3 regions of the Spirillospora sp. NPDC048824 genome follow, and region 1 is predicted to be linked to each of the others. Evidence: predicted binding sites of a transcription regulator. Region 1 holds the regulator's gene; each other region holds the start of a gene.
What was found. The regulator LexA, encoded in region 1, represses DNA repair genes until DNA is damaged. The targets are predictions, from matches to a motif close to TCGAACANNTGTTCGA.
Positions count from the first base shown of each region.

Region 2: recA (recombinase RecA) is a predicted target of LexA. The motif match lies at 1,704-1,719, and genes of this name have one in related genera.
Region 3: uvrA (excinuclease ABC subunit UvrA) is a predicted target of LexA. The motif match lies at 1,134-1,149, and genes of this name have one in related genera.

Region 1 covers NZ_JBICUS010000008.1:373,213-376,486, reverse strand. Annotated here, with positions in the region: gene leuS (leucine--tRNA ligase) at 1-1,083, shown strand, start outside; gene lexA (transcriptional repressor LexA) at 1,159-1,857, opposite strand; gene ACGFIS_RS19035 (LysM peptidoglycan-binding domain-containing protein) at 2,033-2,380, shown strand; gene nrdR (transcriptional regulator NrdR) at 2,658-3,131, shown strand; gene ACGFIS_RS19025 (LAGLIDADG family homing endonuclease) at 3,254-3,274, shown strand, end outside.
Region 2 covers NZ_JBICUS010000004.1:316,669-319,942, reverse strand. Annotated here, with positions in the region: gene ACGFIS_RS10575 (regulatory protein RecX) at 1-322, opposite strand, end outside; gene recA (recombinase RecA) at 458-1,567, opposite strand; gene ACGFIS_RS10565 (ATP-grasp domain-containing protein) at 1,812-2,681, shown strand; gene ACGFIS_RS10560 (DUF3046 domain-containing protein) at 2,737-2,931, opposite strand; gene ACGFIS_RS10555 (alpha/beta hydrolase fold domain-containing protein) at 2,941-3,274, opposite strand, start outside.
Region 3 covers NZ_JBICUS010000015.1:38,631-41,904, forward strand. Annotated here, with positions in the region: gene ACGFIS_RS27000 (maleylpyruvate isomerase family mycothiol-dependent enzyme) at 1-208, opposite strand, end outside; gene ACGFIS_RS27005 (MBL fold metallo-hydrolase) at 280-1,071, shown strand; gene uvrA (excinuclease ABC subunit UvrA) at 1,310-3,274, shown strand, end outside.

The DNA.
Region 1 (3,274 bases):
CTGCGCGGCGCCGACCTGGCGCCCAAGGGCACCTCACCGCTGGCCGCCGCGTCCGACTGGGTCAACGTCGAATGCCCCAAGTGCGCCGGCCCCGCCAAACGCGACACCGACACCATGGACACGTTCGTCGACTCGTCCTGGTACTACTTCCGCTACTGCTCGCCCGGCTACGAGAACGGCCCGTTCGACGTCGAGCAGGTCCGCAAGTGGATGCCCGTCGACCAGTACACCGGCGGTGTCGAGCACGCCATCCTGCACCTGCTGTACAGCCGGTTCTTCACCAAGGTCCTGTACGACATGGGCATGATCGACTTCACCGAGCCGTTCCGCCGGCTGCTGAACCAGGGCCAGGTGATCAACCAGGGCAAGGCGATGTCCAAGACGCTGGGCAACGGCGTCGACCTGGGTGAGCAGATCGGCGAGTTCGGCGTGGACGTCGTCCGGCTGGCCATCCTGTTCTCCGGCCCGCCCGAGGACGACATCGACTGGGCGGACGTGTCACCGCACGGCATGTCCAAGTTCCTGTCCCGCGTCCACCGCATCGCCACCGAGGTCGCCTCCCCGCCCGGCGCCGACGTCGCGTCCGGCGACACGGCCCTGCGCCGCGTCACCGCCCGCACCATCGACGAGGCCACCACCCTGGTCGAGACGCAGCGGTTCAACGTCGCGATCGCCCGGATCATGGAACTGGTCACCGCGACCCGCAAGGCCATCGACTCGGGCCCCGGCGCGTCCGACCCCGCCGTCCGCGAGGCCGCCGAGACCATCGCGACGCTGCTGTCGCTGTTCGCCCCCTACACCGCCGACGAGGCATGGGAGCTGCTGGGACGCACCGCCCCGGTCATCCGCGCGGGCTGGCCGTCCGCCGACCCCGCGCTGCTGGTGGAGGAGACGGTCACCTGCGTCGTCCAGGTCGCCGGCAAGGTCCGCGACCGGCTGGAGGTCGCCCCCGGCATCGCCGACGAGGAACTGGAGCGGCTGGCCCTGGACTCCACCAGGGTTCGGGACGCCCTGGGCGGCGCCGAGATCGCCAAGATCATCGTCCGCGCCCCCAAGATCGTCAACATCGTCCCGAAGCGCTGACCGGGCACGGCACGCGAAGACGGCCGCCGGGTCCTTCCGGCGGCCGTCTCGGCGTGCGTCTCACATCGTGCGGTCTCACATCTTGCGGAGGACCGCCACGACACGTCCCAGCACCGAGGCCTCGTCGCCGGGGATCGGCTCGTAGGCGGGGTTCTGCGGCATCAGCCAGATGTGGCCGTCCCGGCGCTTGAAGGTCTTCACCGTCGCCTCGCCGTCGATCATGGCGGCCACGATGTCGCCCTGCTCGGCCACCGGCTGCTGCCGGACGACCACCCAGTCACCGTCCGCGATCGCGGCGTCGATCATCGAGTCACCGCTGACCTTCAGCAGGAAGTGGGTGCCCTCGCCGACCAGCTGCTTGGGGAGGGTGAACACGTCCTCCACGGCCTCCTCGGCCAGGATCGGCCCACCGGCGGCGATCCGCCCCACCAGCGGCACGTACGCGGGCGCGGGCCGCACCGAGGTCTGCTGGCCCCCGGCGGCCTCGTAGGCCTCCTCGTCCGTCCGCACCGGCGTCGAACCCGGCACGCGGACCTCCACGGCCCGCGGCCGGTTGGGGTCGCGGCGCAGGAAACCCTTGCGCTGAAGCGCCCGGAGCTGGTGCGACACGCTGGAGGTGCTGGTCAGACCCACGGCCTCGCCGATCTCGCGCATCGAAGGCGGGTACCCCCGGCGCTGCACCGAGTCGCGGATCACCTCCAGCACCATGCGCTGCCGTTGCGTCAGGCCCGTCTCGTCCATGGGCCCGTCGGGCAGCTCCCGGACCTTGCTCATCGCTCGTCGCCTCCCGGGCGCCTCGATCCGTCACTCCTTGTCATGGAACGCTATCGCGTCCCGGCCCGATGATCAAACAATTGTTCGAAGATGTGCTCGCTTTTTGTCGGCGCCCCCTGTAGAACATCGTACAGGCGTTCGATCGAAAATGCATTCGACGTCGAGGAGGGGAGAGATGTCGGGTTCACCCCACAGTGACCGGGTTCCGATCCGCCTAACCCGCCGCGGTCGCGCCGTCCTGGTCCTGTTCGCCGCCGCCGTCACGCTCGTCATCCTCTGGCTCACCGTCGGCACCGGCGCACTGGCCGGCGGCCGCGAAAGCCATCGCGGCCCGACCACCGCCGCCGAGACCGCCGCCGAGACCGTCGTCGTCGAACCCGGCGACACCCTCTGGGGCATCGCCTCCGACGCCGACCGGGGCACCGACCCCCGCGTCGTCGTCCAGCGCATCATCGACCTCAACGGCCTGGGCGGCGATCCCACCGTCCGGCCGGGCCAGGAGATCCGCCTCCCCGCCCGCTGATCTCCGGGGCCGAACACGGGCTCACCAGGGGGTCTGCCGCGGCGGAGTGTGCCGCCGGAGACGGTCTGTGACGACACGCCCGGGAGGAAATCCGGGAGGGCTCACGTGACCTGGGGGGACGCGCCGGATGTGGCGCGTGAGGCAGCGGATCAGGTTGCGAACGCCTGCGGTGAGCCGTACGGTTGACCACAACATCTAGTAGTCACACCGATGTACTTCACCTATATGTGGCGTTACTCGGAGGTGTGATGCGTTTCTGTCAGGGGAGGGATTGGACGTGCACTGCCCGTTCTGCCGCAACCCTGACACCAAAGTGATCGACAGCCGCTCCACCGACGACGGCGGCGCCATTCGGCGTCGCCGGTCGTGCGCGGAATGCGGCAAGCGATTCACGACGCAGGAGAATGTGCTCGTGATGGTGGCCAAGCGCAGCGGGGTCACCGAGCCGTTCTCGCGGGAAAAGATCATCGCCGGTGTGCGCAGGGCCTGCCAGGGCCGTCCGGTCGACGAGGATGCGCTCGCACAGCTGGGACAGCGGGTCGAAGAGGAGATCAGATCCTCCGGCTCCGCCGAAATCCCCTCGCACGAGATCGGCCTCGCGATCCTGGGGCCGCTCGGCGAACTCGATGAGGTCGCCTATCTGCGATTCGCCTCGGTCTACCGGAGCTTCGAGTCGCTGGACGACTTCGCCAAGGAGATCGAGACACTGCGGAAGGCCGGTTCCTCGGGGGAGCCCGGCCCGTCCCGGTAGGGGCGGGTTCCGGAAACACAAAGCAGCACAAGTAAGAGCGGCCTCCGCGCGGGCATGGCCCGTGCGGCGGCGGAGTTGTTCCTGAGCAGGGCCCGGCGGGAGGGCCCGAGAGGGGGAAGGTCATGACGGAGACGGTGAGCGGC
Region 2 (3,274 bases), on a different contig from region 1:
CGCGGCGGCGGAGTTCCTGGGCGAGGGCGCGTTTGGCGAGGCCGCGGCCGGCGTGGCGGGACTGGACCCATGCCTGCGCGAACGCCTCGTCGTCGATGAGGCCCACGTCGGTGAAACGGCCGAGGACCCGTTCGGCCACGTCATCGGGGATGTTCTTGCGCCGCAGGGCGTCCGCGAGCTGTGCCCGGGTCCGTGGTGACGCGGCCAGCATGCGCAGGCAGACCTCGCGTGCGGCCCCCTCGGGATTCGATCCTCGCCCGCCCCGCGTGTCCGCATCTCCGGGTTCTCGGAGAGGGCCGTCGCCGCGCTCAGCCGGCGGCATCGGCCGTGGGAGCGGCGGCGCCATCGGGGAAGGTCCGCGCACCGATCATGCGGTGCGGGGTAGGGCGCCGCCGCCCTGCATACGAGATCATCGCTCAGTCTCCGTCAAGAGTCACCCTTATCTGGGGATTCTCCGTCAGGATTCACCCGCCTTGGCCTTGGCCGCCTTCCTCCCGGGGGGCTTGGGGGCCGCCTCCAGGGGGGCGGGCGCGGCGTCCGGGGCGGCGGCGGGCTCGGCCTCCTGGTCGACCTTCGGGCCGATGCCGAGCTTCTCCTTGATCTTCTTCTCGATGCCGTCGGCCATGTCGGGGTTGGCCTTGAGGAAGTTGCGGGCGTTCTCCTTGCCCTGGCCGAGCTGGTCGCCCTCGCAGGTGTACCAGGCACCGGACTTGCGGACGAAGCCGTGCTCCACGCCGAGGTCGATCAGGCCGCCCTCGCGGCTGATGCCCAGGCCGTAGAGGAGGTCGAAGTCGGCGACGCGGAACGGCGGGGCCATCTTGTTCTTGACGACCTTGACGCGGACGCGGTTGCCGACGGCCTCGGTGCCGTCCTTGAGGGTCTCGATGCGGCGGACGTCCAGGCGGACGGAGGCGTAGAACTTCAGCGCCTTCCCGCCGGTGGTGGTCTCCGGCGAGCCGAACATGACGCCGACCTTCTCGCGGAGCTGGTTGATGAAGATGACCGTGGTCTTGGTCTGGTTGATCGCGCCGGTGAGCTTGCGCAGCGCCTGGGACATGAGGCGGGCCTGGAGGCCGACGTGGCTGTCGCCCATCTCGCCCTCGATCTCGGCGCGCGGGACGAGCGCGGCGACGGAGTCGATGACGACGATGTCGATCGCGCCGGAGCGGATCAGCATGTCGGTGATCTCCAGCGCCTGCTCGCCGGTGTCGGGCTGGGAGACCAGCAGGGCGTCGATGTCGACGCCGAGCTTGCCGGCGTACTCGGGGTCGAGGGCGTGCTCGGCGTCGACGAACGCGGCGATGCCGCCCTTCTTCTGGACGCTGGCCACCGCGTGCAGCGCGATGGAGGTCTTGCCGGAGCCCTCGGGGCCGTACACCTCGACGACGCGGCCGCGGGGCAGGCCGCCGATGCCGAGCGCGATGTCGAGGGAGATCGCGCCGGTGGGGATCACCTCGACGGGCGCGCGGGCCTCCTCGCCCATCCGCATGACCGACCCCTTGCCGAACTGCCGCTCGATCTGGGCGAGTGCGGTGTCGAGAGCCTTCTCCCGGTCGTTCGCTGCCATGTGAGATGTCCTTCTCGTCGTGACTGTCGGCTCTCGGCCGCTGCCTGCGATGTCGAGGGCGACGTTACGGCGGGCCTCCGACACTTTGCGAGACCCGGGCGCGATTGTGGACGACGCCGTGTCCCGCACAAGCGTACCGAACATTAGTTCGATCATCGTCCGGTTCGGTGATTCGGGTGGGAATCTCCGTGCGCGCCATGGTCTCGACCCCGTACGCTGGCGCCGTCCACGGAGGGTTCCAATCATGACGCTGACCGTTCTCTTCTGCGTCGATCCGCTCCACCCTCGGCGCGTTGACCCGCACTTCTCCCGTGAGGCCGCGGCGGTGCGGGACCACTACGGCGAGATCGCCTTGATCGACCATGACGCGTTGCAGCGCGGCGACGTGGACGACGCGGTCCGGGCGGTGCCCTCCGATCTGGGTCCGGTCTGGTATCGCGGCTGGATGCTCACCGGGGACGAGTACGCCGCGGTCTCCGCCGTCCTGAAGGGGCGGGGCACGGTGCTGCTCACGCATCCGGACGACTACAGGCGCGCGCATGAACTGCCGGGCTGGCACGACACGTTCGCCGGGTTGACTCCGCACAGTGTGTGGCGGCCCCTGGGCGCGGGACAGGATCCCGGTGACCTCAGCGAGCTGGGGGAGCTGGTCCGGCCGCTGCGCGGCGGGCCGGGCGTGGTGAAGGACTATGTGAAGTCGTGCAAGCACGAGTGGGAGGAGGCGTGCTTCGTCCCCGACGTGAAGAACCTCTCGCGGCTTCATGACGTCGCCTCGAAGATGGTCGCGCTGCGCGACGACCATCTGGCGGGCGGTCTCGTCGTGCGCGAGTTCGAGCAGTACGACGGCGACGGCGAGGCGCGCGTGTGGTGGGTGGACGGCGAGCCGGCGCTGGTGGGGCCGCACCCTGACAGCCCGGGTGTGGATCCCGATCCCGATCTGGACGCGGTGGCTCCGGCGGTGCGCGCGTTGGGCTGCAGGTTCATCACGACCGATCTGGCGCGCCGCACGGACGGCGCGTGGCGCGTGGTGGAGGTCGGCGACGGCCAGGTCAGCGATCTTCCGTCGTCCGTGGACGCGATGGACCTCTACGCGCATCTGCCCGTTCCGGACTGACGGGCCGGCCGGATCGAGTTCGGTGGCGGACGCACGCCGAGATCCGGCGGATGACCTACTGAAGCCTCGACGGGACGTCGAAGGTGGCGACGACGGCCTTCCAGACCTTCTTGGCGGGTTCGCCGTCGGCGAAGGCCTGCTCGATGGTGCGGCCGCTGAGTTCGGCCAAGACGTAGTCCTTGGCCACGCTCTGGGCGTAGCTTTCGCCGAACTGCTGGTTCATCCGATCCCAGAAGACTGTGAGCCGCACCCGTCCACGCTATCCGACGGTGCCGTCCCCCATGACCTCGGCGGGGACGGCCGGGGCGGAGCCCTGGAGGTACTGCCGGTGCAACCCGGTCAGGTACCGCTCGACGCCTTCGATGACGCGGGCCGTCCGGTAGGAGGGGAAGACGTCGAACGCGTGCTGGGCGCCCTTCATCTCCGCGTAGATGACGGGGGCGTCGGAGACGTCCCGGAGCCGTTCGACGAACCGGCGTGCCTCCGCCGCGGGGATGAGCGAGTCGCGGCTTCCGTGGATGACGAAGAAGGGCGGCGCGTCCTTGTTGATGTAGGTGACGGGGGACGCCTTGGCGTACGCCTCCCGGTTCTCC
Region 3 (3,274 bases), on a different contig from region 1:
ACTGCGGGATTTCCACGCCCGTCCGCGCCCATTCGAGCAGATTCCACAGGGAGTCGGCATTACGGGCAATATGGGTGGCCACATGCCCGCGACTCCACCCGGGCAGCGCCGACGCCGCGCGCAGATCCTCGTCGCCGAGTTTCGACAATGTCCGGACGATGCTCTCCACGCCGGAATCAAGCTCATCGATCACTTCTCGCCAGTCCATTGCGCGCCTCCTAGACCAAAAGTGCCTCCATCCTTTCGCACGGCCCCTCCCCATGCCACACAATGGCGATCATGGAACTTCCGATCTGCGTGACCTGCGGCGTCCAGTACGCCGGGCCCCGCCCCGACTGCCCGATCTGCGAGGACGAGCGCCAGTACGTCGGCTGGGACGGTCAGAGATGGACGACCCTGGAGGAACTGCGCACCGATCACCGGTGCCGGATCGCCGAGGAGGGCCCCGGCGTCATCGGCATCGGCACCGAGCCGGCCATCGCCATCGGCCAGCGCGCCCTGCTGCTGCGCGCCCCGTCCGGCAACGTCCTCTGGGACATGATCACCCACATCGACGACGACCTGGTCCGCCAGGTGGACGACCTGGGCGGCATCTCCGCGATCGCGATCAGCCACCCGCACTACTACGGCACCATGATCGAGTGGGCGCACGCGTTCGGCGCCCCCGTCCTCATCCACGAGGCCGACCGCCGCTGGGTGGCCCGCCCGGACGACGCGGTGGTCTTCTGGTCCGGCGACACCCACGAACTGGCCGACGGCCTCACGCTCGTCAACGCGGGCGTGCACTTCGACGGCGGCCAGGTCCTGCACTGGCGGGACGCCCGCGCCGTGTTCTCCGGCGACATCCTGCAGGTCGTCAACGACCGCGACTGGGTCAGCTTCATGTACAGCTATCCGAACTTCATCCCGGAACGCCCCCGCACGGTCCGCCGCGCCCTGCGCCTGCTGGAGCCCTACGAGTTCGACCGCGTCTACGGCGCATGGTGGAAGAAGATCGTCTACACCGACGGCAAGAACGCCGTCCGCCGCTCCGCCGACCGCTACCTCTCCCACGCCCTGGACGACGAGTGACCCGGGCCGGCGCCCCATTCCCGATCGGCGCCGCCGAGGGGTGTTCTGGTGGCGGGGGGCGTTCGAACACGTGTACGGTGCGGTAGTGCCGTCCGGGCCCTCCGGGGAGGGTCATGAAATGCGGCGGCGGCCGCCGCCGTTGATGGACTCGGGGGATTCTGTCGCACCCCCTGGCTAGCCTTGAGACCGACCTGTCTCTCCCGGCGGTCGCGCCCAGAAGAGGAACCGGAAGAACACCGTGCATGACCGACTCATCGTGCGTGGAGCACGCGAGCACAACCTGAAGGACGTCTCGCTCGACCTCCCTCGGGACTCCATGATCGTGTTCACCGGTCTGTCGGGTTCCGGGAAGTCCAGCCTGGCGTTCGACACGATCTTCGCGGAGGGGCAGCGCCGGTACGTCGAGTCGCTGTCGGCCTACGCGCGCCAGTTCCTCGGGCAGATGGACAAGCCCGACGTCGACTTCATCGAGGGCCTGTCCCCGGCGGTGTCGATCGACCAGAAGTCGACCAGCAAGAACCCTCGGTCGACGGTCGGGACGATCACCGAGGTGTACGACTACCTGCGGCTGCTGTACGCGCGGATCGGGCATCCGCACTGCCCCGAGTGCGGCCGGCCGATCAGCCGGCAGGCGCCGCAGCAGATCGTCGACCGGGTGCTGGAGCTGGAGCCGGGCACCCGGTTCCAGGTGCTCGCACCGGTGATCCGCGGCCGCAAGGGCGAGTATCTGGAGCTCTTCCGCGAGCTGCAGTCCAAGGGGTACTCGCGGGCGATCGTGGACGGGCGGACGATCCGGCTGGACGAGCCGCCCAAGCTGAAGAAGCAGGAGAAGCACGACATCGCGATCGTGGTCGACCGGCTCTCGGTGAAGGACACCGCGCGCCAGCGGCTCGCCGACTCGGTGGAGACGGCGCTGGGCCTCGCGGGCGGCACGATCGTCCTCGACTTCGTCGACATGCCGGAAGGCGACGAGAACCGCACGCGGATGTACTCCGAGCATCTGTACTGCCCCTACGACGACCTGTCGTTCGAGGAGCTGGAGCCGCGGTCGTTCTCGTTCAACTCGCCCTACGGCGCGTGCCCCGACTGCACCGGTCTCGGGACGCGCATGGAGGTCGACCCGGAGCTCATCGTCCCCGACGAGGAGCTGACGCTCGGCGAGGGCGCGATCCAGCCGTGGTCGAACGGGCACGTGAGCGACTACTTCCTGCGCCTGCTGTCCGCGCTCGGCGACGCGATGGGCTTCGACCTCAACACGCCGTGGGAGAAGCTGCCCGCCAAAGCGCGCAAGGCGATCCTGAACGGGCACGAGACCCAGGTTCACGTGCGCTACAAGAACCGTTACGGCCGGACGAGGTCGTACTACACCGCCTACGAAGGCGTGATCCCCTACATCCAGCGGCGGCACGCCGAGTCCGAGAGCGATACCAGCAGGGAGAAGTTCGAGGGCTACATGCGGGAGATCCCGTGCCCGACGTGCGACGGCGCGCGGCTCAAGCCGGTCGTGCTCGCCGTCACCATGGGCGGGATGTCGATCGCCGAGGTCGCCGCGATGCCGATCGGCGAGGCCGCGAAGTTCCTGCTGGCGATGGAGCTGAGCGACCGCGAGACGCACATCGCCGAACGCGTCCTCAAGGAGATCAACGCCCGGCTCGGATTCCTGCTGGACGTCGGCCTCGACTACCTGACCCTCGACCGGGGGTCGGCGACCCTCGCCGGCGGGGAGGCGCAGCGCATCCGGCTGGCGACGCAGATCGGCTCCGGGCTGGTCGGCGTCCTGTACGTGCTGGACGAGCCGTCGATCGGCCTGCACCAGCGCGACAACCACCGGCTGCTGGAGACGCTGCTCCGGCTGCGCGACATGGGCAACACCCTGATCGTCGTCGAGCACGACGAGGACACCATCGCCGCCGCCGACTGGATCGTCGACATCGGCCCCCGCGCCGGTGAGCACGGCGGCGAGATCGTCGTGTCCGGCACCATCGAGGACTTGAAGAAGTCCGACCGCTCCCTGACCGGCGCCTACCTGGACGGGCGCCGCGAGATCGCCGTCCCGGAGATCCGCCGCCCCCGCACGCGGGGCCGCGAGATCACCGTGAAGGGCGCGCAGCAGAACAACCTCCGCGACGTGGACGCGGCGTTCCCGCTCGGCGTCCTCACCGCCGTGACCGGGGTGTCCGGGTCGGGCAAGTCGACGCTGGTC